DNA from 3 places in the Aestuariirhabdus haliotis genome. Region 2 is predicted to be linked to each of the others. Evidence: predicted binding sites of a transcription regulator. Region 2 holds the regulator's gene; each other region holds the start of a gene.
The links. The regulator LexA, encoded in region 2, represses DNA repair genes until DNA is damaged. The targets are predictions, from matches to a motif close to TACTGTNTANNTANACAGTA.
Positions count from the first base shown of each region.

Region 1: a site for LexA is predicted at 6,503-6,522, ahead of MIB40_RS16800 (YebG family protein). Genes of this name have one in related genera too.
Region 3: a site for LexA is predicted at 7,576-7,595, ahead of recA (recombinase RecA). Genes of this name have one in related genera too.

Region 1 covers NZ_JAKSDZ010000047.1:3,440-13,129, forward strand. Annotated here, with positions in the region: gene minD (septum site-determining protein MinD) at 1-755, opposite strand, end outside; gene minC (septum site-determining protein MinC) at 778-1,500, opposite strand; gene lpxL (LpxL/LpxP family Kdo(2)-lipid IV(A) lauroyl/palmitoleoyl acyltransferase) at 1,695-2,615, shown strand; gene MIB40_RS16790 (META domain-containing protein) at 2,625-3,056, opposite strand; gene rapA (RNA polymerase-associated protein RapA) at 3,160-6,036, opposite strand; gene MIB40_RS16800 (YebG family protein) at 6,198-6,458, opposite strand; gene MIB40_RS16805 (alpha-ketoglutarate-dependent dioxygenase AlkB family protein) at 6,601-7,278, shown strand; gene ccoM (cytochrome c oxidase subunit CcoM) at 7,431-7,541, shown strand; gene MIB40_RS16810 (SDR family oxidoreductase) at 7,890-8,693, shown strand; gene MIB40_RS16815 (BolA family protein) at 8,779-9,081, shown strand; gene MIB40_RS16820 (DsbA family protein) at 9,087-9,690, shown strand, end outside; gene MIB40_RS16825 (YbaN family protein) at 9,634-9,690, opposite strand, start outside.
Region 2 covers NZ_JAKSDZ010000003.1:104,520-114,209, reverse strand. Annotated here, with positions in the region: gene MIB40_RS03775 (S-methyl-5'-thioinosine phosphorylase) at 1-156, opposite strand, end outside; gene MIB40_RS03770 (mechanosensitive ion channel family protein) at 153-1,292, opposite strand; gene nagZ (beta-N-acetylhexosaminidase) at 1,311-2,291, opposite strand; gene MIB40_RS03760 (L,D-transpeptidase family protein) at 2,325-2,813, opposite strand; gene MIB40_RS03755 (TetR/AcrR family transcriptional regulator) at 2,878-3,507, opposite strand; gene lexA (transcriptional repressor LexA) at 3,703-4,299, shown strand; gene MIB40_RS03745 (hypothetical protein) at 4,398-4,628, opposite strand; gene MIB40_RS03740 (DUF6586 family protein) at 4,697-5,146, opposite strand; gene topA (type I DNA topoisomerase) at 5,143-7,785, opposite strand; gene MIB40_RS03730 (DUF1653 domain-containing protein) at 7,935-8,150, opposite strand; gene fadA (acetyl-CoA C-acyltransferase FadA) at 8,211-9,386, opposite strand; gene fadB (fatty acid oxidation complex subunit alpha FadB) at 9,417-9,690, opposite strand, start outside.
Region 3 covers NZ_JAKSDZ010000020.1:692-10,161, reverse strand. Annotated here, with positions in the region: gene MIB40_RS12165 (helix-turn-helix domain-containing protein) at 1-107, shown strand, start outside; gene MIB40_RS12160 (toprim domain-containing protein) at 317-1,357, shown strand; gene MIB40_RS12155 (DUF5906 domain-containing protein) at 1,350-2,858, shown strand; gene MIB40_RS12150 (single-stranded DNA-binding protein) at 3,681-4,064, shown strand; gene MIB40_RS12145 (hypothetical protein) at 4,280-4,486, shown strand; gene MIB40_RS12140 (hypothetical protein) at 4,483-4,800, shown strand; gene MIB40_RS12135 (hypothetical protein) at 4,812-5,063, shown strand; gene MIB40_RS12130 (hypothetical protein) at 5,063-5,704, shown strand; gene MIB40_RS12125 (hypothetical protein) at 5,704-5,913, shown strand; gene MIB40_RS12120 (hypothetical protein) at 6,059-6,436, shown strand; gene MIB40_RS12115 (CinA family protein) at 6,980-7,522, shown strand; gene recA (recombinase RecA) at 7,701-8,738, shown strand; gene MIB40_RS12105 (regulatory protein RecX) at 8,744-9,178, shown strand; partial or broken gene MIB40_RS12100 (DMT family transporter) at 9,226-9,470, opposite strand, start outside.

The DNA.
Region 1 (9,690 bases), on a different contig from region 2:
TGAGGAACGTTATTGCCCTGAAAGCGCTCAACGGCATCGAGGTACGCTTGCCCGGCATCGCTTTGCTCGTCGAAACTCACGGGAACACCCTGGTTGGATGCTTTGAGCACCGCCTGGGATTCGGGGATAACGCCCAGCAATGGAATAGACAGAATCTCTTCCACATCCACTACGCTGAGCATTTCACCGCGCTCGACCCGTTCGGGATCGTATCGAGTTAGCAATAGCTGCTCCTTGACGGGGTCAAGCTTCTGTTCGGCGCGGCGGGATTTGCTGTGCAAAATACCTATGATGCGATCGGAGTCACGCACCGATGATACTTCAGGGTTGGTAACAATAATGGCCTCGTCGGCAAAGTAGAGTGCCAGTTGAGCGCCTTTTTCGATGCCTGCCGGTGAATCGCAGACAATGTATTCGAACTCTTCTTGCAGCTCGTTCAATACCTTTTCGATGCCTTCGTGAGTGAGGGCGTCCTTGTCACGAGTTTGCGAGGCAGGAAGGATAAACAGATTTTCCAAGCGCTTGTCTTTGATCAGGGCCTGGTTGAGGTTCGCCTCATTGTTGATCACGTTGACCAGGTCGTAAACGACCCGGCGCTCGCATCCCATGATCAGGTCGAGGTTCCTCAAGCCGACATCAAAGTCTATGACCACGGTTTTGTGGCCCTTTGCGGCCAGTCCTGCTGCGAACGCGGCGCTGGTGGTGGTTTTTCCTACGCCTCCCTTACCGGAGGTGACGACAATAATTTTTGCCACAGGTGTTCCTTGATTATCTTGGTTAAAAAAGTGGATCGATACAGATTTTCTGCTCGCATAAACTGATTCGAGCGGGCTGTTTCCATTGCTTGTCGCCGGGTTCGCCGCTGCGATAATGGCCGGCAATCGAGACCAGTTCCGCCTCAAGACTGTGACAAAACACAGTGGCATGTTCATCGCCCTGAATGCCCGCCAGGGCTCTGCCACGCAAAGCCCCGTACACGTGGATGTTGCCTCGGGCAAGTAGTTCAGCCCCGGCACTAACCGGCGCGGTAACGATCAGGTCGCCATCCGGTGCCAGAATTTGTTGGCCAGAACGGACCGGTGTCGAAACAATTCGAGCCGAGGATGCTTTTTGGGGATTAGCTGCTTTCTCCGATGCCGAAGTTTGGCTAACGGCTGTTCCGCTTTTAATCACGGGTTGGGTGAAGATTGACAGCCCTAGCGCTTTTATTTGCGGTTCTTTCTCGGTGGTAGCGCCACGGACGGCTATGGGGCGCAGACCATGTTGGTCACAAAGGGTGACCAGCTCGGCAATGTCGATTTGACTAGATGGCACTTTGTCGAGAGCGAGAATAACCGGAGTGTTGTCAAACATGGCGGGTGATTGATGTGCCTTGTCAGCTATTTCGGCTGCAAGGGTTTGCAGATCATCCTCATGCAGTTCAAGTGTCATGATCGGTACAAGCCCTGCCTTGAATTGCAGGCTGCTCGTTGCGGTTGTTGGTGAAGCTGTATTGTTCATGGACAGTCCTACTACCTGATGGTTGTCCTGATGGAGAGGAGTTTATATACCAGTTGTTATAAAGCAGGCAAGGACGGGGTTCGAGAAGCTGGGAAAATATAATTGTTGTGCGGTAGATTGTTTGTCCGCTGTACAATTGCGTGAGAAAATTGAGTTCACTTCTTCATTTATAGTATTTCCAGGTCAATCAACTTATGGCATTTGAACCTCCTCGTTTTCGGTGGTCGTTTTTTACACCGCGCTTCTGGTTGTTGTGGTGTGGATTGGGACTCGCCTGGTTGGTCGTTCAGCTGCCTTATCCCGTATTGCTCCCTATTGGTAGATGGGTAGGGCGCATGGTTATGCGTTTCGGCAAGGGGCGGCGAGCGATCGCTGAGCGAAACCTTGAACTGTGTTTTCCTGAATTGGACCCGCAGGAGCGGGCCGCGTTACTGCGCAAAAACTTCGAGTCAATGGGCATCAGTGTGCTGGAAGTGGGTATTTCCTGGTGGTGGCCAAAATGGCGAGTCTATCGACTGTTCGAGCTTGAAGGGGAGGAAAACCTGAAAGCGGTCGAAGGCCAGGGGGCGTTAATGCTGTGCTTGCATTTTTCCACCCTGGAAATTGGTGCCGGTTATCTGGGGCATATCGCGGATATCGATTGTATGTATCGCCGGCACAAAAACCCGCTATTTGACTGGGTACAGCAACGTGGGCGCCAGCGGCATAGCCTGGATGGTGAAACCATAGAAAGGGAAGATGTGCGTACCATGATTAGATCCCTGCGAAAGAAGCACCGAATATGGTACGCACCGGATCAGGATTATGGGCGTAAGCAAAGTCTGTTTGTGCCGTTTTTCGGTGTCACAGCGGCAACCGTGACCGCCACTTCTCGCTTTGCTCGTCTTGGCAATGCGCGGGTACTGCCTTGCATACAAACGCGGTTACCTGATGGTCGTGGTTACCGGTTAAGTATTTTACCACCGCTGGATGATTTCCCAGGCGACGATGAATTTGCCGATGCGAAGCGGGTTAATGAGCTGATCGAGCAGGAAATTCGCAAACAGCCCGAACAGTATATGTGGCTGCATCGCCGATTTAAAACGCGGCCCGAGGGCGAGCCGCGACTGTATTGAGCGTGAGGGTTATTCGGGAGCCATCAGTATTTTCACCTGACCCGATTCGTCTTGGAGTTTCAGAGTCTGGCCGTCGTAACTGAAAGAGGTCAGTTGTTCGAGGGCTTTTAGAAATTGTTGTTCCTGAGTCATCAGGTCATCGGGGCATGCCATCATGGTTGCGCCTATCGGACCGGTGCTGAATTTGCCGTTGTCGACGCGGTAAGCGCCGAAGAAACCGTTACAGCCAGCGTTGCCAGAAAGCCGACCGCTGTGTTCATCTTCGGCCATGATCTGAAGTCGAGTGCGTTCTCCCAGTTCGACTAATGAGCCTTGCAGGTAGAACTGTTGAAGGCTCCATTGACCTTCGATGTGAGACTCTGTAGCTGGCTGGGTGTTCAGTGCGTTACAGCCAGTGAGACTGAGCAGTGCAAGCAGGGAAAGTGCTAACGATGATTTCATTATGGATAAGCTCCAGCGGGTGATGCTGATAAGACTCTGTCACCTCCAGAGGGTTCCTCGGGAGGTGACTATTTATTGATGGGGGGGAGCCGTGGGGATCAGCCTAACTGGCAAAAATGATGCGCACCGAGTCGAGTTGGAGTTGTGACTGCCTCAGTTTGGCTTCGCCTTCTCTAGCCAGGGCCGTCAGGTGGCTTAGCTCGGAGTCCCGAATGTTGGGGTTTACCGCTTTCAGGGCAATCAGCCTTTGCAGTTCGTCGGCAATTTCCTGGCGGAATTGCTCACAAGCCTGATCGATGATGCCATCCACCTGTGTTCTGGCGGCGTTATCGGCACCTTTGAGTGCGACTTGTAAAGGCTCACGTTGGGCATTGATCAGCTGTCGGGCGGTGGCTTTCTTCAGCGGTTGTAACTGGGTGTCGAGGGTATCGAAGGCGACTTTGGTGGCCAGATCATTGCCTTTGGGGTCTATCAGTGTGCGAACGGCCGTGGGGGGCAAATAGCGCTTTAACTGGTTGCGTTCCCCGCCGGGGCTGGCAATTACATAGACGGCTTCGACTAACATGGTGCCGGCTTTGATGCCCCGGTTATTGATAAGGCCTACTGCTGTGTTGCCAAGCTCGCTTGCCAGAATCATTTCCATGCCTTCAAGCACCATCGGGTGCTCCCAGCTGAGAAACTGCATATCCTCTCGGGATAACGCCAGCTCTCGGTTCCAGGTCATGGTGGCACCGTCACGGGGCAGACCCGGGAAGTCGTGCAACAGGGATTGGTCGGAAGGGCGAACGATAACGGCTTGAGGAGAATGCTCCTCGCTCTCCAGTCCATAGCAATCAAGCATCAGGTTAAGGTAGCGTTTTAGCGCTTCAACTTCCGCCGCCGATTCAATACTTTCGATCAAGGGTTGGGTAGGTTCAAGCCCGCGAGAATTCAGTTCCAGCAAGCGATCGCGGCCCTGTTGCATCTCCTGTTGCAGGGCCTCTCGCTGGCATTTGCTTTGCTCTACAAGACTGTCCAGCTCGGTGCTGTCGGGCGAGGTGCCACAAATCAGCAGGGCGTGCAGTTGATCGGCATAACGGCTGAATAGGGTGCTACCGGTTGGGCAGGTATCAACAAAGGCGTTGAGCCCCTCATGGTACCAACGGTAGAGACTGTGCTGGGCCGAGTTGGTAAAGACGGGCACGTGCAAGCGAATGGTTTCACTCTGGCCTATGCGATCCAGTCGGCCGATGCGTTGTTCCAACAGATCCGGGTTGTCGGGAAGATCGAACAACACCAGATGGTGAGCAAACTGGAAGTTACGACCTTCGCTGCCGATTTCCGAACAGATCAGAACCTGAGCGCCATAATCTTCTTCGGCGAAATAGGCGGCGGCCCGGTCTCGCTCCATTATGCTCATGCCATCATGAAACACGGCCGAGGGAATACCAGAGCGCACACGCAATGCTTCATCGAGTTCGAGCGCGGTTTCGGCTTGCGAGCAGATCACCAGCACTTTTTTCTTCAAGTGCTTGAGCAGTACCATCAACCAGTCGACCCTGGGATCAAAGCGCCACCAGGCGTCGCTGTCCTGTTCGCTGAATGCTTGCTGATAAGCCCGTTCCGGATAAAGGTGTTCGGCCAGCTGGGAACGTTGCTGTTGGGCAATGCTGTAAAGTTCAGGTAATTCCAGAGGATAGTCCTGGACAACGCGTCCAGGGAAGCCCTGGATCGCCGCGCGGGTATTGCGAAAGAGTACGCGGCTGGTGCCATGACGATCCAGCAATTGGCGAATGAGATGATCACGTGCTTGCTGTCGGGGGCTGCAGGGTTCAGCACCGCTGGCTTTTTCGATGCGCGGCTGATTATCGGCATCGTTCAGCAGTTGGCTGAGTGCTTCCTGCGTTCGGGGTGACAGGGGGGCATCACCCAGCAATTCCTGCACGGCTTCGGCAACAGGCTGATACTGGGCTTCTTCTTCCAGAAATTGAGCAAGGCTTGGGTATCGGTCGGCGTCCAGTAAGCGCAGACGAGCAAAATGACTTTCTTTGCCTAACTGTTCCGGAGTGGCGGTTAGCAGTAATACTGAGGGCGTGCCAGATGCGAGCTGTTCAACCAGTTGATATTCATCGCTTGGGGCAGCTTCCTGCCATTGCAAATGGTGCGCTTCATCAACTACCAGCATATCCCAGCCGGCATCGACTAGCTGTTGTTGCAGAGGACCGGGCTGGGCGGCTAACTGAATGGAACAGAGGACCAATTGCTCGCTTTCGAAGGGATTTTCTTCGCTCAGTTCTTCGCAGCGAGCGCGGTCAAACAGGCTGAAATGAAGGTTAAAGCGGCGCAACATTTCGACCAGCCATTGATGCTGGAGGGTTTCGGGCACCAGAATCAGTACTCGCTTCGCTTCACCGGTCAACAGTTGATGGTAAAGAATCATGCCGGCTTCGATGGTTTTTCCGAGGCCAACTTCGTCGGCCAGCAACACCCGAGGGGCATGCCGGGTAGCGACTTCCCGGGCGATATGCAACTGATGCGGAATCAGTGTGGTACGAGCCCCACATAAACCCAGCAGCGGGGACCTTAGCGTGCGGTTGTAATGATTCAGGGTGCGAAATCGCAGAGCAAACTGATTGAGCTGGTCGACTTGGCCAGCCAGCAAACGTTCTCGGGGTTTATTGAACTGAATAAAGTTGTCGAGGCAGGATTCGGGCAGTTCGCGCGTCTGGCCCTCATCATCCAGTCCGGTATAGGTTACCAGACCGTCCTTGTGAATGACTTCGGCAATCTGCAAGAACCAGCCTTCATGACTTTTGATCTTGTCGCCTTCCGAGAACTCGATGCGATGAAGCGGGTGATTGTGTCGTGCGTAGGTGCGTGTTTCCCCGCAAGAAGGATACAACACTGTGATCAGTCGGTGATCCAGGGTGAGTATGGTGCCCAGCCCAAGGTCATTTTCCGCCTCGCTGATCCACCTTTGCCCGGGAACGAAATCGATCATTTGGCCAACACCCTCCGTAAAAAAAGGCGCTATGGTAATGGAAAGAAAAGGAATAACAAGGGAAATTGTAGCTAAAACTGGAAGGGAGAGGGGGGCAGCACCACCCCTGGGGGAAGGGGGGATCGGAGTGGTGCTGCAAAAGGGTACTAATGGTGCTGTTTTTACTCGGCTTCAGGCTCTTTGCCGATTTCCAGAATCAGCTCGGGGCGCCCCTTTAGGGCCTTGGCAAGAGTCTCTTTGTTGCGGGCGATCAACAGGCCAATTTCCTCGGCCAGGGACTCGTCGATCTGATCAAACTGAGTTTCCAGCAACGAAGTCAGATTCGCGGCCAGTTCCAGCATTTTGTCGTGTTCTTCTGCGGATTTTTTATCGGCGAACATACTTCCGTCCCTATCACATTGCCACATTGGGATAACTGCCATCGTATACCTCGTTTAGCCGTCACAGTTGGGTTATCATTTTTGAGTACTGTATAAAAATACAGTTACCCTGTCCAGTGTTAATATTGAATGCTGAGGTTATCTGCAAAATGATGGTATGTGCTTGGGTTTAATGGAGATGGTTATGAGTGACCAAAAAGAGATACTGGATCTGTTGCAAGACCATAATCCAGCTAGCATGGATGACCCGAAGGGCTTGCAACCCAATCTCCACATGACCCGAATTCCTCTACAAAATGGTGAGCTACACTGGTATCCGTCATTTTTTGAGGGTGACACTGCTGATCGGTTGATGCAGAAATTCAGCAACGGCACTGACTGGAAGCACGATGAGCTGATCATGGGCGGACGGCGAGTGCCTATCCCTCGTTTGCAGGCCTGGTACGGGGAGCAAGGCTATCGTTACTCCGGCTTATGGCTGGAGCCACAACCCTGGTTGTCGGTGCACCTTGAATTGCTGGATGTACTGCAAGCGGTTTTAAAAGAGCGATTTAATTCCGTTTTGATGAATCTCTATCGTGACGGCAACGACAGCGTTGGCTGGCACGCCGATGATGAGCCGGAATTAGGCCGTAACCCCTGCATTGCTTCACTGAGTTTGGGAGCAACGCGCCGTTTTCACCTGCGTCATACCAAGGATAGCCAGCAAAGGCTGTCGTTGGACCTGAGCCATGGTTCCCTGTTAGTGATGTCGGGTGAGACGCAACACCACTGGCGCCACCAGATTGCAAAAACTCGCCGTGATGTGGGGCCTCGAATCAATCTGACGTTTCGCTATGTTTATCCGGGCAAGCATCTGTAGGGAAGAAAGCGCACCTACCACTGCCCAGCAGGCTTTTGCGGGTGGCCTATACTGAACTTGGGCTCAATGCGTGGAAATTGATCAGCGTCAAAACTGTGGCCCAAATCAGGTGATAGCCTGTTCACTAACAGAGATTACAGGGAGTGACACTTATGTTTTTAGATGAGGTAGTGCTTGCCGGTCTGTTGACCGTGGGTCTGATGCTCAGTTTTTTTGTTGGGCTATATTATTTCCTGCGCAAGGATATGGACAAGCACCCGTAAAACCGTCACTGGTCTGACCGAATAAGGCGGAATTGGAAATCCTATGGGTTGTCAGGTTCTCATAGGGTTTCTGGTTCCGCCTTACTTTTTTTTGAGCAATCATTTCGCAATTACTCAATTTGCTGAATGATGACTCTTCATTCAGGCGCAGAGATATCTCCCTTTCTCTGCCACTCGTTGTCCCCGCTCTTCTTTCCCGCATCATTTACCTAAGGCACCTCTGATTTATTCCGCTTGAGCAGTAGCTGCATCTTGTTGCCATCCTATTCATCAAATCAATAGTTGTTGTTTTGATCGCGTGCGTGGCAAACCATATCCATCATATTCAGTCACTATGTGGAATGTTTTATGAGCAAGCGAGTAATGATTACGGGTGCAGGCAGCGGACTAGGCCGAGAGTTGGCTGAGTGTTATGCCCGCAAGGGATATCGGTTGGCATTGACCGATGTTAACGATCAGGGCTGCCAGCAAACGGCAGAGAATGTTGAAAGCCTGGGCGGTACCGCCGCTGTTTTTCACTGCGATGTCCGTCGTATCGATCAACTTCAAGATGTCGCCAGGGTTATTGATGAGCAGTGGGGCGGACTGGATCTGTTGATTAACAACGCAGGTGTCGCCGGTGGCGGCGCGTTTTCGGATCTGGACGATGAAGACTGGGAATGGATGTTGGCCATCAATCTCAAGGGTGTGATTAACGGTTGTCGTATTTTCCTGCCGATGTTGCAACGCAGTGAGGGTCAAATCTGTAATATCGCTTCCATGGCTGGACTGCTCAGTGCTCCGGGTATGAGTCATTATAATGTTGCCAAAGCCGGTGTGGTGGCCTTGTCTGAGAGTATCCAAGCGGAGTTGGCCTCACAGAATGTGGGTGTGAGTGTGGTTTGCCCCTCTTTCTTTCAAACCAACTTGCTCGACTCATACCGCGGCAGTTCAGACGCACTGAAAGATAACGTAGCCAAACTGTTGGCTGGTTCGGCGATCACAGCAACAGAGGTCGCTCAGCGTATCGTGGAAGGTGTTGATGGTGGGCAGTTTATGATACTGCCCCACGATGAAGGCGCCTTGGCCTGGGAGCTGAAGCGCAAGGATCCCGAAGCCCACCGCCAGATGATGGAGCAGTTGTCGGTGAAGATGGTCGAGAAGGGGATGTAACCTTTCACGACTAATGGGGGTGAAGCGGGTAGCCGATATCGTTTATTATTCGGTTACCTGACCTCGACAAAGTGATTACCTCCTTATGAGCATGCTTGAACAAATTCGTCATCAATTGCAATCATCCCTCGAACCCAGTCATTTGGAAGTTGTTAACGAAAGCTATAAACATCGAGTAGAACCTGGGTCAGAAAGTCATTTCAAGGCGGTAGTTGTCACCGACGCCTTTGAAGGGTTGCGTACCATCAAGCGCCACCAGCAAATCTATGCCCTGTTGCAGCAGGAAATGACCCTTATCCACGCGTTGGCATTGCACACCTATACCCCCTCAGAATGGGCTCAACGGGAAGCGGCACCGCAAACACCTAACTGTATGGGTGGAGAATAATGTCTATGCAGTTCAGTTATTTTTTTGATCCCATGTGCTCCTGGTGCTGGGGCTTTGCCCCGATATTTCGCCAGTTTCATGAACAATACGCTGACCAATACCCGGTTCGTATGGTGGTGGGTGGTTTGCGCAGTGAGAGCGAGCCGATGAGTGCTGAGCAGCGCAACTATATTCGAGGTCACTGGCAGCGAGTGAATGAAGCCAGTGGACAACCTTTTGACTTTGAGAACGGCCTGCCATCGGGGTTTGTCTATGATACCGAACCCGCTTGCCGTGCGGCGGTAGTAATGCGCAGTCTCGCCCCGGGCCAATTACTGGCTTTTGTGGAGTCGATTCAGAAGGCGTTTTATCAGCAGGCGCGGGATATCTCTGATTCAGCGGTGCTGGGGGAGTTGGCCCGGGCGGCAGGTGTCGATGAGCAAACATTCCTGGGCTTACTAGACAGCGATGCGCTGCGCGCGGAAACGCGAAAGGATTTTGAGCTGTCCGCGAGCCTTGGCGTGCAAGGGTTTCCTACCCTGGCGTTACAGCTAGACCAGCAATGGGTGGCCATCAGTCAGGGGTTTCTTCCCTGGGATGCGCTTTGTGCGCGGGTTGATGCTGCTCTGG
Region 2 (9,690 bases):
GGCCAGAAACATGACTTCGGCCCCATTGAGTTCACCGTATACGATGGTGGCTGAGGCTTCTCCCCATTGAGTATCGATCGATACTATCTCCGATCGGTTATTCAGACCTTCCAGCTCATAAAGCCCCGACCCTCCAATAATTGCCGTGATGCTCATAAAGACCCTTCCTTGATCGTGCGGGTTGACGGCTCAGGGGCATTATTCGCTGAGACAAAAGCCTCAATTTCCGGAGCGTGAAGCGTTCGTGTTGGAAAAGCTATCTCAGCATTTTCTTGATCGATAATAGACATAATACCCAGCAATATTTCCTGCTTGATTTCATGGTACTGAACCCAGTTTGTGGTCTTGGTGAAACAGTAGACGAAGAAATCGAGTGAAGATGGGCCGAAGCTATTGAAGTTAACGATTAGAGTTTGATTGGTATCGATGGCTGGATGCTGTTGCAGAAAGTTTTTTACCAACCGAATAATGGCTTCAACTTTCTGGGAATCATCGTAACGCAAGCCAATGGTTTCATAGATGCGTCGATTGCTCATGCGCGATGGGTTCTCAACCGAAATACTGGTGAAGGTGGAATTCGGCACATACAGCGGACGCTTGTCGAAGGTACGGATGCGAGTTTGACGCCAGCCGATGTACTCAACGGTGCCTTCGATTTGCTTGTCAGGCGAGCGGATCCAGTCCCCCACCTTGAAGGGGCGATCCAGATAAATTGTCAATCCACCAAAAAAGTTGGCCAACAAGTCTTTGGCAGCAAAACCAATCGCTATCCCCCCGATACCGCCAAAGGCCAATACGCCGGATATGCTGTAACCCAGAGTTTGCAAGGCAACCAGACTTGCCGTGATGATAATCGAAGCCCTTAGCAGCTTGCTGATCGCCTGAAGTGAGGTTTCATCGACGGACTTACCTCGGATATCCCCCTTGCCCAGCACCTCCTCTGCCCCACGCACCAGGCGCACCAGAAACCAGGCCAACAGCCAGACAACCAGCACATCCCGTACCGAGTCGATAGCATCAAAGAGGTGAACGCCCGACCCGCTATGGGCAATATCAATCGCCCAACCGAAACCAATTACCCAGATAAGGAACGATAGCGGCTTTTCTGCAGCCTTGATAATGACATCGTCCCAACGATTCTGGGTGCGCTCGGTTTGCTTACTGAGTTGGCGTAATACCAGAGTAGCTATGTACTGGGCAATCAGGGTCAGGGAGACCACCAAAAACACTTCGTAAGTCCATACATCCCACTCCTTGACCAGAGAGCCAAAACCCTGCAAATACTCCTTCATAATTATTCACCCATCTCCCTATAATTTGTCTAGCTCAGCAATCACGCGTTGCTGGCGCTCAACGTCCCGTTTTGAACTGAGATTACCCCGTAAAGAAGCCAGTCGATGACTCGGCTCAACCTCGTCACGTTCGAGAAACTCCAGCACTTCCCTCGCGCCATCAGGATTGTTGCACACCAACACCATGTCGCAGCCGGCGGCTAAGGCACTGCGCGCCCTTTCGGCATAGTTACCAGCTGTACTCGCACCCTCCATGGAGAGATCATCACTAAAGATCACCCCGTCAAATTCAAGCTGGGTACGCAATACATTTTGAAGCCAGTACGGTGAAAAACCCGCCGGCAAAGCATCGACCTTTTCGTAGATTACATGGGCTGGCATAACCGCATCGAGGCCCTGTTCACACAATGCCATAAACGGCTTCAGGTCTTGCGATAATATAGCTTCAAAATCGCGTTCATCCCTGGGAACTGCCACGTGGGAATCAGCGACCACCCAGCCATGACCCGGAAAATGCTTACCAGTGCTGACCATTCCAGCGCCGTGCATCCCTCGAATCAAAGCACCAGCCAGATCAGCAACATGCTCAGGATTTGACGAAAATGCGCGATCACCAATCACGTCACTGCGCTTGAAATCCAGATCCAGCACCGGAGTAAAACTGAAATCGATACCGCAGGCCAAGAGCTCGGCTGCTAGCAGCCATCCAACATCCTCTACCAGCTGCAGCGTTGCAGGCTTGTTTCGAAGGTAATGCTGCTCAAAGCATCCCATGGCAGGGATTCTGGTAAAGCCATCCCGAAAACGTTGTACTCGTCCGCCTTCATGATCGACCGCAATCAGCAAATCAGATTGAATCGTTCGAATAGAATCTGTTAACTCGACAATTTGGGCACGACTGGAAAAATTACGAGTAAAAAGAATGACTCCACCACAGGCAGGACGCTGCAATAGTTCAGACTCTTGTTCTGTCAGGCTTGTGCCTTCAAGGTCAAGCATTAATGGTCCTGGGCAGATCAACCCTTTCTCCTTTTACAATGTTGAATTGGAAATAATAACGGACTCCCCGACACTAACACGGTCATACAGCATCACCAGATCCTGATTACGCAGGCGAATACAGCCATGGGATTTGGGAACACCCATAGGTTCTGTATCAGGTGTGCCATGTATGTAGATATATCGAGCCATCGAGTCGACATCACCAAGACGGTTTACGCCGGGTTCAGTACCGCAAAGCCATAGGATCCGGGTCAGAATCCAATCCCTGTTCGGGAAGGCTTGCGCTAATTCGGGCGAATAGATCTCACCTGTGGGCCGACGACCAACCATGACCGAGTTGAGGGGTAACCCGTCACCAATTTTTGCGCGGATATAGTGCTTTCCAAGCGGCGTTTGCTCACTGCCACGGGACTGACCAGCGCCGTTGGAGGCGCTTGAAATTGGCACAGTAAAGTCCACCATCGAGTCTGATTTATGACGTAACAGCTGCTGAGCAATAGAAATGTAGATGGCCAACAAAATCCCCTCGAGTCCAGCGCTTCAGACTACTTAAAAACAGCACCAAGTGGAACTGTAGAAGGGGTTAATGACGCATGCCTGATGCCAGAAAGGGAACCATTCGATGAAGAATACTGGCAACCGAAGGATTGTCATTGTAATCACGAGCAGAGATGGCTTGCATGGCATCGAAACCGGACATGGTAAAAGCCAGACTTCCCAGCATAAAATTGACTCGCCAATAGAGATCTGCAGGGGTAAGGCCAGGAACCGAGGCCGTCAACAAGCTCATATAACGAACAAAAACGTCAGAATAGGCGCTTCTCATGTAACGACGAAGGTGCCCTTGTGACTGAGAAAACGCCAGCCCCAGCAAGCGCATAAAAACAGAGAGATCATTTTCGGAGCGAGACTCAACTCGCAGCGCAGTCTCAACCAGTAACTTTAAGCAGGCTTCTATATCGGTAGGCTGGCCGTTGCTTTGTGTTTCCAATCGCTCGAGTTCGGCATCCAACAACTCACAAAAGGGATCGAGAAAACGAGAAAAAACTGCTTGGATAAGCGCCTTTTTGGAACCAAAGTGATAATTAACAGCGGCAAGATTAACCCCTGCCTGACTGGTTATGGTACGTAGAGAGGTTTCGGCAAATCCCTTCTCGGCAAATAGTTGCTCTGCTGCATCCAATATGCGAACTACGGTTTTGGATTGAGCCATCTTTTATTGTTCTTAATAGTTGAGTTGATGAATGTACGACCGTTTCAAACATACGTTTGCCTAGATATAAAGTCAATAATTTCACCTGCTTGGAGCGACTAAATAAGACGCTGTTCATACGCCGCGTTTGCCAACCGAGAAAAACTGTATATAATTCCAGTAGCTGTATAAAAAACCATACTTACAGGCAACCTCATGCAAAAACTAACAGCACGGCAAGCAGAAATTCTGGAATTTATTAAATCTTATATCGATGAAAAAGGTTTCCCCCCCACGCGAGCAGATATCGCCAAACAACTTGGATTTCGCTCACCCAATGCCGCCGAGGAACACCTAAAAGCATTAGCCAGAAAGGGTGCCATAGAGATCATTGCTGGTGCATCCAGAGGCATTCGCATTCCTGAATCGGAAGAGGACGGCCTTCCTATCGTGGGTCAGGTAGCCGCTGGAAGCCCTATACTGGCGATTGAGCACATAGAGGAGCACTGCCCGGTTAAATCCGAGTTTTTCAATCCCAATGCCGATTACCTGCTCCGGGTTAAAGGCGAGAGCATGCGTGATATTGGCATCCTGGATGGCGATCTGCTTGCGGTTCACAAAACCCAAAGCGTTCGTAACGGACAGGTTGTTGTGGCCAGGGTTGGTGATGAGGTTACGGTAAAACGGTTCCATAAGAGCCGCAACAAGGTCACTCTTTTCCCTGAAAACGAAGAGTTCGAACCCATCAACGTGGACTTGAGCCAAGACGACTTCGAAATTGAAGGGCTAAGTGTTGGTGTAATTCGACGCTAGAAAAGCCTGGATCGCACTTAGAATGCGGGCGGTAGCATAAGGCGTTTGGTGAGAGTTGGCACCTCTATAGAAAGAGAGGTGCCAGATTACAGAAGATATTAGTGAACGGTTCGCGGCGCTTCAACTTCGGAGGCACCTTCTGCCATGCTGCCAACCATAGCAATACCGGCATTGATCATGGCCTTGGCCACCTCAACATGACCCTCTTGCAGAAAAAGCTTGGCTTCTTCAGAGAAGTTAATGGTGACAAGAGGTTCCTCTTCGTCAGAGCGCTGCAGAACGATCTCACCGGAAGGAAGCTCGACAATTTCAAGATAGGAAGCGGGCATGACGTACTACTCTCGCGTTAGGGCCGGCTAGTCTATCACTTTCCCTAACTGACCACTACAGTAGCGCTTTAACACTCTTCAGAAGTTTCACGCATTCGTCTGATAAGCTCACCCAACAAACGGTGCCATTGTCGGCACTGATCGACATCGACCCCGCCAGAAACTGCAATAGCCCTCGTCAAGCCACCCGTGCAATAAGACACTCTTGCATTTAGCATTGAATGCAGCCAGGAGCCTGAATCAATCGAGAGCTGCTGAAGCTCATTGAGCTCTGGGCTATACAGCCCTGCTCGACGAAGTTCAAAAAGAGTTTTATCGATGTTTTCAAGTTTGGCATTGTAGCCGCACTGCCCGGCGAGCTCGGCACAAAGTGCACCATACGCAGAATCCAATCCCCTAAGAACTGCTTCAGCATAGGCATCAGAGAGAGCAGCATCTGCCCCCCTCTCTGCCCACTCCCCCAGCAACAACCAGACCTGATGCAGGGAACGGTTGGTTATGTGCGAATAATCGATCACGCTTTCTTCTTACGAGGCTTGCCCTCTTCTACCCAGGTACCGTCCTGGAATATTGCCTTCCAACCGGAGGCCTTACTATCAACTTCACTCATCACATACTGTTGCTTGGTTTTGCGACTGTAACGGATGATTGAGGGGTTGCCGTCAGGATCCTTCCTGGGAGCATCCAGCAAGAAATGGTATTTAGGGTCCAATGCAGCCTGGTGAGGCACAAGCTCGGCAACCAGGGGTGCTCGGGTCTCCCGGTTTTTGGGAAACTGGCTGGCAGCAAGAAACAACCCGGCCGCACCGTCGCGAAGGATATAGGTATCATCAACCTTCTGACAGCTCAATTCCGGCATAGGAATCGGGTCCATCTTGGGTGGAGCCGCCTCTCCGCTTTTCAGCAACTTGCGAGTATTCTTGCATTCGCTATTGGTACAACCAAAGTATTTACCAAAGCGACCACTCTTGAGCTGCATCTCTGCACCACATTTATCACAATCCAGAACTGGACCTTCATAGCCCTTTATCTTGAACTGCCCCTGCTCCACTTCATAACCGGAGCAGTCCGGGTTATTACCACAGACATGCAACTTACGAGACTCATCAATCAAGTAACTTTCCATAGCGGTGCCGCATATCTTACAGCGATGCTTGGCACGTAAGGCCTTGACCTCGGCCTCATCATCATCAAGAGCAATGGCTTCTTCACCCGGAATCAGGTTTACCGTGTTCTTGCAGCGCTCCTTGGGAGGCAAGGCATAACCCGAACAGCCCATAAATACACCTGTACTCGCCGTACGGATCTGCATGTCCCGGCCACAATCGGTGCACTTTATGTCCGTTGGTGTTGGCAAGTTGGCGCGCATACCCGCTTCGGCCTGCTCCGCATCAACAAGCTGGCCACTGAACTGCTTGTAAAAATCATTTAGTAACGATTTCCAATCAAATTCGCCGGAGGCCACCTCATCCAGCTCCTCCTCCATACGCGCAGTAAAGCCGTAATCCAGCAGGTCTGTAAACGATTCGGTTAACCTGTCGGTGACAATATCACCCATTTTTTCAGCATAAAATCGCTTTTGCTTTAGAGAGACATAGCCGCGATCCTGAATGGTAGAAATAATCGAAGCATAGGTAGAGGGTCGGCCTATGCCTTTTTTCTCCAGCTCTTTGACCAATGCAGCCTCACTAAAACGAGCGGGCGGTTTGGTGTAATGCTGTTCAGGATTAAGCTTGATCAATGACAAAGTTTCACCCTGCGTGAGTTTGGGCAAAATGACATCTTCAGCTTTTTTACCTCCGGGAGGCAAAATTCGAGTAAAACCATCAAACAGCAATACACGACCTTTAGTGCGCAATTCAAAACTTCCAGCCTCAACCACTACGCTGGTACTAAGGTAACGGGCAGGGTTCGTTTGACAGGCAACAAATTGTCGCCAGATAAGATCGTACAAACGTACTGCGTCGGATTCCATCGCCGACAGCATGCCGGAATCGGTCAATACCGATGATGGCCGTATCGCTTCGTGCGCTTCCTGAGCACCCTCTTTACTGCTATAGCTGATCGGTGCATCAGGCAGGTATTCCTTGCCGTATTGATCAACGATAAAGTCACGGCAGGCGGCAACCGCCTCTTCACTGAGATTGGTAGAATCGGTACGCATATAGGTAATATGCCCCGCTTCATAGAGTCGCTGGGCCAGCATCATGGTTTTCTTTACACTGAAACCCAGGCGTGTACTGGCAGCCTGTTGCAGGGTTGAAGTGATAAAGGGTGCATTAGGTTTGCTGGAAGTGGGCTTCTCTTCTACTTTGGCGATCCGGTAAGTAGCGCTGGAAAGCTCATCCAGGGCCTGATCGGTTTGCTCCTTACTGGTTGGACGAAACCCTTTGCCATTATGCTTGGTGACAGCCAGTTTGAGCGCATCCTTCGAAGGGCTGGAACAATCGGCATCCACTTCCCAAAACTCTTCGGGTACGAAGGCTCGAATTTCGCGCTCACGCTCCACCACTAATTTGACCGCTACAGACTGCACACGACCGGCGGAAAGGCCACGGGCAATTTTTGCCCAAAGCAGCGGCGATACCATATAACCCACTACCCGATCCAGAAAACGACGTGCCTGCTGGGCATTGACCCGATTAATGTCCAGAGACGAAGGCTCTTTAAAGGCCTCTTGAATCGCCTTTTTGGTAATTTCGTTAAAAACGACGCGGCGGTATTTGCTGTCATCGCCACCAATAGCTTCCCGTAAGTGCCAGGCAATGGCCTCTCCCTCGCGGTCCAAATCAGTCGCGAGATAGATTTTGTCAGCATCTTTGGCGAGACGGCGCAGCTCATCTACTACTTTTTCTTTGCCAGGCAAAATCTGGTAGTTCGCCTTCCACCCATTCTCAGGGTCCACGCCCATCCTTGAAATCAGCTGCTCGCGAGCCTTTTTCTGCTTATGGATCACTTTTTGTTCAGGGCTCATCTTGCGCGTAATAGCAGCAGCTTTTGCCCGCGCTTTGGCGTCAATGGGTTTTCGTGCCCCACCACTGGTGGGCAGATCCCGAATATGCCCGACGCTGGATTTAACGACAAAATCCCGACCAAGGTATTTGTTGATTGTCTTGGCTTTTGCGGGAGACTCGACGATGACTAGTGATTTACCCATAGAATCCTAACTTCATGGAGAATGTGGTATGCCACCTTACCTGATGACACAATTAAGCAAAGTTATAGTAAAGCAGCGACATATATAAGGGCAGACTAACAGCGGGTCAAGAAGAAACCGCCGTTCTACCCCTTTGTAATTAATAAGGTTTAATCCCTTACCCACTCAAAACGAGGGCAAGACTCGCCTTCCAAGGTCACTTCTGAGGTGAACATATCCAGCGGGCGAACCCATAAACCTCGCTCTCCATAAAGAGCCTGGTAGACCACCAGGGGCTCTTCCGTTTCAGAATGAAGTGCCACACCCGTGACGAGATATTCATTGCCTTTGTAATGGCGGTAAACACCCGGCTTACAACTTTTCATTAGTTTCAAATCCCAACAAAAAAGCCGGAGACAAGCTCCGGCTCTTTCTGGCGTTAAGGGTTAGACGCGTTCGAAAACGGTCGTAATACCCTGCCCCAGTCCGATACACATAGTGGATACACCCACGGTGCCACTATTCTGCTTCATAACGTTAAGCAGCGTACCTGAAATACGGGCGCCGGAGCAACCGAACGGGTGACCCAATGCAATTGCACCACCATTAAGGTTGACCTTTTCGTCCATTTTGTCGAGAACCTTGAGATCCTTGAGCACTGGAAGCGCCTGCGCAGCAAAGGCTTCGTTCAGCTCAAAGTAATCAACGTCATCGATGCTCAGACCGGCACGTTTGAGTGCTTTCTGAGTGGCAGGAACAGGACCATAACCCATGATGGCAGGATCAACCCCGGCAACAGCCATAGAGCGAATAACTGCCATCGGCTCAAGATTGAGGTCCTGAGCGCGTTGAGCAGACATAACGATCATACAGGACGCACCATCGGTGATCTGTGATGAAGTACCCGCCGTAACAGTACCGCCCTTGGGGTTGAAGACAGGCTTCAGCTGGGACAGAGACTCAACGGTGGTCTCTGGACGAATGGTTTCATCGTCCTTGAAGACGCAAAGGTTACCCTCGGCATCATGGCCTTCCATCGGGATAATTTCGTCACGGAAGCGACCCTCAAGAGTAGCTTCATGAGCACGCTGATGAGAACGCGCACCGAACTGGTCTTGAGCTTCACGAGTAATACCGTGCATTTTTCCCAGCATTTCGGCGGTCAGGCCCATCATGCCAGAAGCCTTGGCGGCATAGAGGCTCATATGGGGGTTTGGATCAACGCCGTGCATCATACCTACGTGGCCCATGTGCTCGACACCACCGATAACAAACACATCACCGTTACCGGTCATAATGGCTTGCGCTGCGGTATGCAGGGCTGACATGGAAGAGCCACACAAACGACTTACGGTTTGACCGCAAGAAGTGTGAGGAATTGGCGTCATCAGGGAGGCCATACGGGCGATGTTCCAGCCCTGTTCCAGAGTTTGGTTAACGCAACCCCAAATAACATCCTCAACTTCAGCAGGGTTGATAGCTGGATTACGCTCCAGCAGTCCCGTGATCAAGTTGGCGGACAGGTTTTCAGCACGCACATTGCGGTACATGCCACCCTTGGAGCGCCCCATGGGGGTGCGTCCAAAATCGACGATTACTACGTCTCTAGGATTTAAACTCATAGCTTGTTTCTCGCTTTTGAATCTGTGCTGTTAGTTACCAAAGAAAGACTTGCCGGCCTTGGCCATTTCGCGAAGTCCTTCGGTGGGGTGGTAAAGCGGACCCAAGTCGGCGTACTTGTCGGCCAACTCGCAGAACGCGGCAACGCCCATGGAATCGATATACTTCAACGCACCACCGCGGAATGGTGGGAAACCGATACCCATGATCAGGGCCATATCCGCATCAGCGGCAGATTCGACAATGTTATCTTCCAGGCAGCGAACTGTTTCCAGGCACAGAGGAATCATCATACGAGCGATGATA
Region 3 (9,470 bases), on a different contig from region 2:
ATCTGGTGATGTATCGCTCAGGCAGAACGATTCGTATCCCGCATGACGAATTGGCCAGATTCCGTGAAAGAAACCGAGTGATCGCAGAGCCTGGTGCGGTTGCCTGAAAAGTTCGAGGGGGGGGTACCTTGCTGACCAACCTAGTTGGGAACCTCCCCGCAAATTTTTCAGAGTTTTGGCCATTAATTATTAAGCCGAATAATTAACAGGCATAAAAAAGCCCCGATCATGGTGTTGGCAGACACTACGGGGCTTTCAACAAGATCAAAAACCAATCGCTGGCCATTTTAAATGGTGAGCAGCAGGTCTCGACAACATGATTTTAGCAAATAAACGACAGAAATTATCAGCCCGAGAAATTAATGAGGCCAAAAAAGGCCTCGAAGGTGAATCTGGCTACCATTTTTTATCCGTATTTCTGACGCTCCCTCCATTTAAGCATCAAGGCCCCTGCCCAGTCTGCGGCGGGAATGACCGATTTATCTACGATGCGAGAAAAAACAACCTTACCTGGTATTGCCGAGGCTGTGAAAAGCATGGTGATGCTGTCCAGTTGCTTCAGGATGCCACGGGAAAGGGCTTCATTGAGGTCGTCAGACTGGCGATCGACTGGCTGGGAATGCCGGTTGAATCACGGCCAACGCCCAAACCCATGGCTCTAGGTTCTAGCAAGAAGGCCAAGGCTCTGAGCGACACAGAGCGGGAAATCAGGGCCGCAGACTGGAAGCAGAGAGCGATCCCCATCAAGGGCTCGCCTGGTCAGCGCTATCTGGAGTCGCGTGGTATTTCTTTTTCAGGGCTCTCTGGTATTCCCGATTTAAGTTTTCTGCCAGCTGAAGGCCAGAAGCAAGCCGCAATCCTTGCCTTGTATCGCCATGCCGATGAAGCAATGGCCGTGAAGGGCTATCACCGAATCATTCTGGATGCTCAAGGGCAGGTGCTTATTGGGGACGGTGGCAAGAAAGCCAAATTCAGTATGAAAGCGGCAGGCGGGGAGATAGCAGGGGCAGGGCTTTGGCTGGTCTGGCCGTTCAAGCCTTATGTCGACCTGGTGCGCAGGAAATTAATCATCGCTGAGGGCATCGAGGACGCCCTGAGCTTATCGCTATTTATCGGCAATGGCTGGGCTGTTGTTGCGGGTGGCGGTTCGGTATGGACGCAAATAGCAGTACCTCAATGCATTAAAGAGGTGCTGATTCATCAAGATAACGACCAAGCCGGTAAAGCCTCTGCACAAGCACTGGCTGAGCGTTTGGAAATGGAAAGGCCTGATATGAAGATTCAATTTTATGTGCCCCCCGAGGGCATGAAAGACGCCAACGAGCAATTGCAGAGAGTGGGAGGCGGTTATGCCTGAGACTATATCTGAGACGTTAAGCACGCTGGGTATTGAAGCAAGTGATGGGGAGTTGGTTGTGGAACCGCAAAGTCTCTCTATACCTACTATACCTACTGTTTTTGATGAATCGGCACCTTCTGCCCCGCCTGCCGTTATACCTTCCCCGGATAAATCCACAAAGGGTGAACTGGATGCCTATGGCAACAAAATCTCACCCGAGAATCTGGCGCGCCTGGAGCAAATCAACCACAAGTTCAGCCTGGTTATATCAGGTGGAAAGTCTGCATTCGGAAGGCTTTCACCTTCGGTAATGCTCCCAGATTGCAAGGAGTTTGTTTTTATTAAGAAAGAGGCTTTTGAGATGATTTTGGCAACTGAACCAGACATTAATTTCAACGGAAGAATAATGACTTTATCCCAAGCCTGGATGAAGTGGAGGGGAAGGCGGTTCTATAAGAATGGAATAGGCTTTTTCCCCAACAAAAGCCAGTGCCCCAAAGGGATGCTGAATCTTTTTACAGGTTATTCAGTTCAGCCAGAAGAGGGGGATATATCGCCCTTTCTTGAGCTGGTTGAGGCGATATGTGATGGCGAACCTGATGCGAAAGTGTATCTGCTCAACTGGTTGGCCCATCTATTTCAAAAGCCAGAGGAAAAGCCCACCGTTGCCATTCTGCTCAAATCAGAGATTGAGGGCGTTGGTAAAGGCTCCCTTTTCCGTCCTTTACTCAAGATTCTTGGCTCCTATGCCGCGCAATTAAATGGGCAGGCTCAAGCCTCTGCCCGGTTTAATGCGATTTTGGAAGCTAAACTGCTGGTCTTTTCAGATGAAGTTGACCTGTCTGAAAAGAGCGCTGCCAACGCCCTGAAAGCCGTGATCACTGAACCCTATATGACATTGGAGAGGAAAGGGGTAGATGCGTTCCCGATAAGGAATTACAGCCGCATGGTATTTGCCGGTAATGAAGATCATGCCGTTCACCTTTCTGGCACTGGCAGGCGTTACCTGGTTTTCGACGTGCAAAAAGTATTAGGGGAAGGCTTTTTCACTCAGTACAACCAGTGGCTGGACAATGGAGGGGAGAAAGCGCTTCTGCACTACTTCTTAAACCGGGACATAAGTGCCTTCAATCCTTTCTTTGCCCCTGCCACAAAAGCCGCGATCGACCAAAAACTGCAAAGTATGACATCCGATCCATTGCAGTCATTTTTCTATAACGAGATAGCAAAAGAGCACCCATTCACTGTCGCTGGCTCAGCGGTAAATTCTAAGCGGTTGCTTAGCAAAAATTTGGTTGAGCGTTACATGGAATGGGTAAACAGCCAAAGCCGCTATAAACCAATCTCACTTGCCGCTGCGCGATCTCAGGTCGGGAAAATGATGAAGAGTCTGGGCGTAGTCTCTCAAGGTAGGCATGGTCGCGGGGAGGGAGTTATTTATCAACTACCTGAACCTGAAGTATTAAGGAATAACTTCGCGGAAAAATATCAGGCTGAAGCTGATGAGCTTATGTTTTAACAGAGGTGGCTTAGGTTTTTTATTTTTTTTTGATAAAACCTATACCACCTCTACCAAATTTTCTGGAGGCCTTGCTATACAAGGCTTTCAGGGTGGGTGAGGTTTTTTAAAACCTCTACCATACCTGTACCAACCTGTACCAACCTAAACCACAGCAACTCCTTTCCCGCCTGCCTTTTTTTATTATATTTTCATAGGTGTGTGCAGCGATCAAAAAACAATCAATTGAGCAAAAAAAGACCAAATCAGGCCAAATAACACCTGAACCTAACCCATTTTGCCGCGACCTCTACCACTTCCCCAAAAAACCTCTGCCAATTTTGCAAACCCCTTGCTATTACTGGCTTGTGGCGTGGTATAGGTCTAAAAACATGGCAGGCGGGGAAGGTGATTATGGAGGGCGTTTTTTCCTCTATAGCCCAGTAATCACGGGGCTTTCAGGCAAGGTGGTAGAGGTGGTAGAGGTGTTTTGGCGTTTTTTTAAGACCTCTACCACCCTACAGCCCAGTAACCACGGGGCTTTCAGGCAAAGTGGTAGAGGTCGCATAGGTTTTTCCGTTTTATTTGCTGGAGATCGGGCGAAGTGTAGCTTTGTCTTTTGTTTTTGCCTTACAGAACCCTATTTTGTAGGGGATGTGTCCCGATAGTGTCCCGATAGTGTCCCGACAAAAAAAAGGAGAATCACGCACTCCGCTGAATAAAAACGATCATCACAAAGCAGGGCAGGATTTAAAAAAACACTCTCATCCCGCCTGCCCTGTTTAAATTGACAGGGAAGGGGGAAGAAGCAGGAAGCAAGAACGCAACAATCGGGAGCATGAAATGGCAACACAAATTGCAGTGTATGGAAGGATCGGGGGGGAGATTCGGGAGATCATTACCCGCGCAGACAAATTAATGGCGGTGGGTTCCATGGTTGCGAATCTGCCATGCAGGGCCAGCGATTCGGGGGAGGCCAGCCAGTGGTTCAGTTTTGTAGGCTTTGAGCGCGTCGCCGGGGAGTTGCTGGAGCATCAAAAAGGGGATTTGGTGTCGATACAGGGACAGCTTCAGGTAAACGCCTATATCAATAGAAACGAGGAAACGGTTCAGGAGCTTCAAATACTGGTTGAAAGCGTGGTATCTGCTCGAACCTCTAAACCTGGTCGAAAGCGTCGAACAACACCCAAACCACCCCCCCCAGTCCCAAAATCAGCAGCCGTTTAATGATGATCTGCCAGATTTTTAATGATTTTTTCTGGAAAATTTTTTTAATTATTTGGTGCTTTAATGGACGCTATTAGACTCTAATTAACTCTAGTTTTTTCCTTGAATATTTTGAATCCTTTAAATTGCAATAAGCACTATAAATAAAGGATAAAACGGCTTTTTACCGCTACACTTAAATCAGATTCAACAGATGAAATTGACGGGTCTTTTTTATGAACGGTGTGCCGCATCCTGATTTTGTTAAGCAAATTTTTTTGGATCGTTTAATGGCGAAAAAAGGAAATGTTTCTGCCGCCTGTCGATCTATCAAACTTTGCCGCGCCTCCCCCTATAAATGGGCCAAATCAGACCCTGCGTTTAATAAGGCTTTCATGGCCACGCTGGAAGATGCTCGTATCTCACTAAGGCTATCAGCGTGAATCGAGAAGAAGCCAAAGCCCTGGAAGCTGAAGCCCTTGAGACCTTGAAGGATAATGACCTGCCGCCTGGATACCGGGAGGCTGTGCGAGATGGGCTGGCTGATTTCAAGTGCTATTTCAGGCGGCATCACAAGGAGGGAACGGAAAAAACCGCGATTCTGCTGCGGTCTTACCTGGTGAAATGCCGTCACTTTCATATTAATGCGGCCACAACCCGCAACAAGGCATTCAGCCAACCCCCACGCCCATCACGGCCCCGAATGGATAAACCACCCCCCACGCCTGGTGCGGCAGACCGATTACTAACCTGGTGAATCAAGGAGAGATGACCATGTTCAATACTGCGTTATATAACGCTCTTCAGGCGATTATTGATGACGATGAATACCGGCTTTGGCATCAAGGCAGGGCAAGATACTGGCAGGTGAAGATGCGGATGGCTGATGAGCGTACCAACCGGCCAGAGGATGATGCCTTGCTTGAGATTAACCAGAAGGCGGTTGATCAGGAGGCCCAGGCATTCGTTGAGCGGTCTGAAAAATGGCTGGGTGTTGATGAATGGCAGAGGGCAGGCTAATGGCGGTTAATAGCATTCATAATCCTGAATTGACGAAAAAAGCCGCAGAGGAAGTGGAGGGGCGTGATTTTGGCATCGTTATTTCTCCTGAAGTTCGTGAGCGCTACCTGGAATTGACGCGGCAACTGAAAGAGAAGCGGATTGAGAAGAGTCGGTTCAATGATCGCCTGAGAGAGCTAACGCAGTCTGTCCCGCGTGACCTGCTTGTGAACTTGCGGGATCTCTATGCCCAACGTGAGGCTTTATCTATTCGTCTGGAGCTGTATCCAGATGACAAGGATATTCAGTTGGAAATGTCTGAAAACCAGACCGAGATCAAACGCCTTGAAGCGATTGAAAGAGGCCCAAACCCCAAACGGGTGGCAGATCATCTGCACCTGGTGATTGCGGAATCTCGCAAAATCAATGAGGAGATCACCCGCTTGAAGCGCGAGCTGGTGCTGTCATTAGAGTCAGCTGTGTTGGCCAAACTGGAGGAGGCGAAGGACATTATTCATCTGTATGCCCTGCTCGATACCTGGCGCAAAAATGGCCAACTGGATACAGAGGCGATTATCAAGAAAGTCTGGTCAGAGGGGCGGTATATAATCCTCAAGAAACAGATGATTGATTATCTGACCGCCTCTCTGGAGGGTGAGTGATGCCAAAGGAGCGAATGGGAATAGTGCCAGCCAAAGTGCGAACGCCTAGCCCTGAAGAGCGGGAAAAGCTGAGGACAATGCAGTTTGCTGAAGATGAATTTGGTAATCGCAAAATGTCAGTGGATGCGGACTACAAACGGGAGGTGGAGAAGTTTGGAGAGCGTATTTATGGGGGGGCGGATGATATTTGGATCATTGGGTTTGATTGATGGGGGACCTACCAATTAGGCACAGCCAGCGCCGTTTTTTTCCCACACCATATTGAGCTATTAACTGCGAGACTCTATGCCTAAAAACGTATTCTCCAAAACAAATCAGCCTGTTAGGAAGCGCGGCCCTGGTAGCGATGCTCTTTTGAGGAAAGCGTTAAGGGAATATGCGAAATCCCACAACCTGAGAGACCCACAGACAAAGATCATCACCCAGGTGATAGAGCAAGCCATGGGCGGTGATACTGCTGCCCAGAAGCTGTTGATGGAGCGCCTGGTGCCGCCTAGAAAGGCGGTGATGCCTTCAGTGGAGTTTGACGTGCCGAAAGGGGCTGGGCCTTTAGACTTCGCCACGTCTGTGATGGATGCGGTTAGTGGGGGAAAGATACCGGCTGACGTGGGTTCCAATCTTATTGCGGCAACGGCCAACATGATGAAAATTGCTGAAGTGATGGAGCTGCAACGGCGCATCGAAAAACTGGAGGGTGAGCAATGTCTACCGCCAATCTCTTCAATAGGGTGAAGCGCCTGGAGCGTAAGAACAGAGGCCCTGACGCCTTTGTCTGGTGTGATAACGAGCTGGATATGCTGAAGAAGGCTGAGGCTCACCCTAATGCCCATCTTGTAACCTGGGCCTGGAGTGGGAAGCCTAAACAAGATAGAGAAGCCCCAGATCGACACGCAAATTCTACTGATACCTAGCAGGCTCTCTGGTTATTTTTTGCTCAGTAGTGTTGAGTGCGGTGAGTGCTGGGAATAATTCAGTTATTCAGCCGTTTATTCACACTTTTTGTGGGTTATTTGGTTTTTTTTTAATTTTTTTTTAAATAATCGAAATTAATTTCAAGTGTAGGCTGGTGTGTAGTTTCCTTGCTGGCCAATATCCTCAAACCCATTGATAGCAAGGCCTACAGGGAATTCACATACCAATGCATCATGGGGGTATGGGCACTCTTCGCGTCTTTGACCGCAGCCATAGGGACAAGTCTCTCCCGGTTGTTTTTTGGACGTTGGAATAAGGAATTAACGGGAGCCCGATTCTACGTGATAATAGCGGGCGTGAGAAATGGTCGAGTTAGCACAATCAAGCGAGGACAATATGGATTCCCAGGTTGAGTCGAATGCTGAGCAGATAGAATTACTTGCTCATCAGGTTGGTGTTGCCCTTGAGGCCGGTAAGGATGTACTGGCAACGGCTGAATCTTGTACAGGTGGTGGGATCGCCTGTGCCATTACCGAGATTGCCGGTAGCTCGGTCTGGTTTGATGCCGGTTTTGTGACTTATTCGAATGAGGCTAAACAGCGCATGCTGGGAGTGCAAAGTGCGACGTTGGAACGCTTCGGGGCCGTCAGTGAGGACGTGGTGCTGGAGATGACGTCGGGATCACTGGATCGATCGAACGCCAGTGTTGCCGTCTCGGTCAGTGGGGTTGCCGGGCCGGGGGGAGGTACGGAGGACAAACCGGTTGGTACTGTCTGGATTGCCTGGCAGCGCAAAGGGCAGTCGGGCCAGGCGCGCAAATTTTGTTTTTCCGGTGGGCGCCATGCGGTGCGGCAGCAAACGGTTGTAGCAGCATTAAATGGTGTATTAGCTCGACTGTGTCGCTAAAAGCGACAGGTAAAATGCTCGGGACTAGGCAAGGTCTAAAGACTGTGCTTTAATACTGTTCATCTATACAGTAAAGTGCAGTTCGAGTAGCAATCATTGTTTCAGGGTTCTACAAGCCATCGAACCTAACCAGAACTTATCCCGACCACATGCGGACGAACACGAAGAGGTGCCAGTAATGGATCAAAATAAGCAGAAAGCGTTGAGTGCGGCCCTGGGCCAGATCGAGCGTCAATTCGGTAAAGGCGCGGTTATGCGCATGGGGGATCAGGAGCGGGAAGCGATCCCGGCTATTTCCACGGGGTCCCTGGCGCTGGATATTGCTTTGGGTATTGGTGGTTTACCCAAGGGGCGCATTGTTGAAATATACGGTCCCGAATCTTCTGGTAAAACAACCCTGACTCTACAGGTGATTGCCGAAGCCCAGAAAGCCGGCGCTACCTGTGCTTTCGTCGATGCAGAGCACGCTCTGGATCCTGATTATGCTGGCAAGCTTGGTGTCGAGGTCGATGATCTCTACGTATCTCAGCCTGATACTGGCGAACAAGCGCTGGAAATTACCGACATGCTGGTACGCTCCAATGCTGTTGACGTCATTATTGTGGATTCGGTGGCGGCCCTAACACCCAAAGCCGAAATCGAAGGTGAAATGGGAGATCACCACGTTGGCTTGCAGGCTCGTTTGATGTCTCAGGCGCTGCGTAAGATAACGGGTAACATTAAAAATGCTAATTGCCTGGTTATTTTTATCAACCAGATCCGTATGAAAATCGGAGTTATGTTCGGTAACCCGGAAACCACGACGGGCGGTAACGCGCTCAAGTTTTATTCCTCGGTGCGTCTCGATATTCGCCGTACCGGTGCGGTAAAACAGGGTGAAGAGGTGATTGGTAACGAAACCCGCGTCAAAGTGGTTAAAAATAAAGTATCCCCTCCCTTTAAGCAGGCTGAGTTCCAGATTCTTTATGGCAAGGGCATCTACCACATGGGTGAAGTTATCGATTTGGGTGTCAAGCTGGGTCTTGTCGACAAGGCGGGAGCCTGGTACTCCTACAACGGTGACAAGATTGGCCAAGGCAAAGCGAATGCTGCTCAGTTCCTGCAAGACAATCCTGCCATGGCCAAGGAGATTGAAGATAAAATTCGTATCCATTTCGATATTGCTCCAGTAAAGGTTGTTGAAACGGCAGAGAAAACCGAAAAGGTTGAGGCTTAAAAACCATGAGTGAAAAGAGTGAAATTCGGCGTGCAGCCATGAACCTGCTAGCGCGTCGAGAACACTCACAACAAGAACTCCGGGAAAAACTGCAGCGTCGTTTTCCCCCGGAGTTGATTGAAATTGAAATAGAATTGTTGGCCGAACAAAAACTCCAGAGTGATCAGCGTTTTGTTGATAGCTTCGTTCGTAGCCGTCTTTCCCGTTACCAGGGACCTTCCCGCATCCGCGCAGAGCTGAAACAAAAGGGTATTGAAGAACACCTGTTTGAACAGACATTGTTTGAAAATCCGGTGGATTGGTATGCGCTCTTGGGTGAGCTTAATCAGCGTAAATTTGGTGGCCAGCCTGCGCAGAATCCTGCTGAAAAAGCCCGGCGTTTACGTTTTTTTCAATACCGTGGTTTTAGTTTTGAGCAAATCAATGAAGTGATCAATTAACGCATTGATCTTTTATATCGGTAATAGAAAAGAAAGGTTAAGCAGTTTTAAGTCTGTTTGCCTGACCTTGTTTTCCAATGGCTTGTCAATAGCGGTAGTAGTGCACTGCAAAAAAGCACCAACATACCAATAACAGCAATACCATCTGGAATTTCTGCAAAGAGCCAATAGCCGAATACCAGCGAGTAGATAATGTTCGAGTACTCGACATTGACTATAACATTGGCTTCTCCCAATTTGTACGCGGTGATGCCTATCCATTGTGCTATCGATGAAGTGACCCCGACGGCTA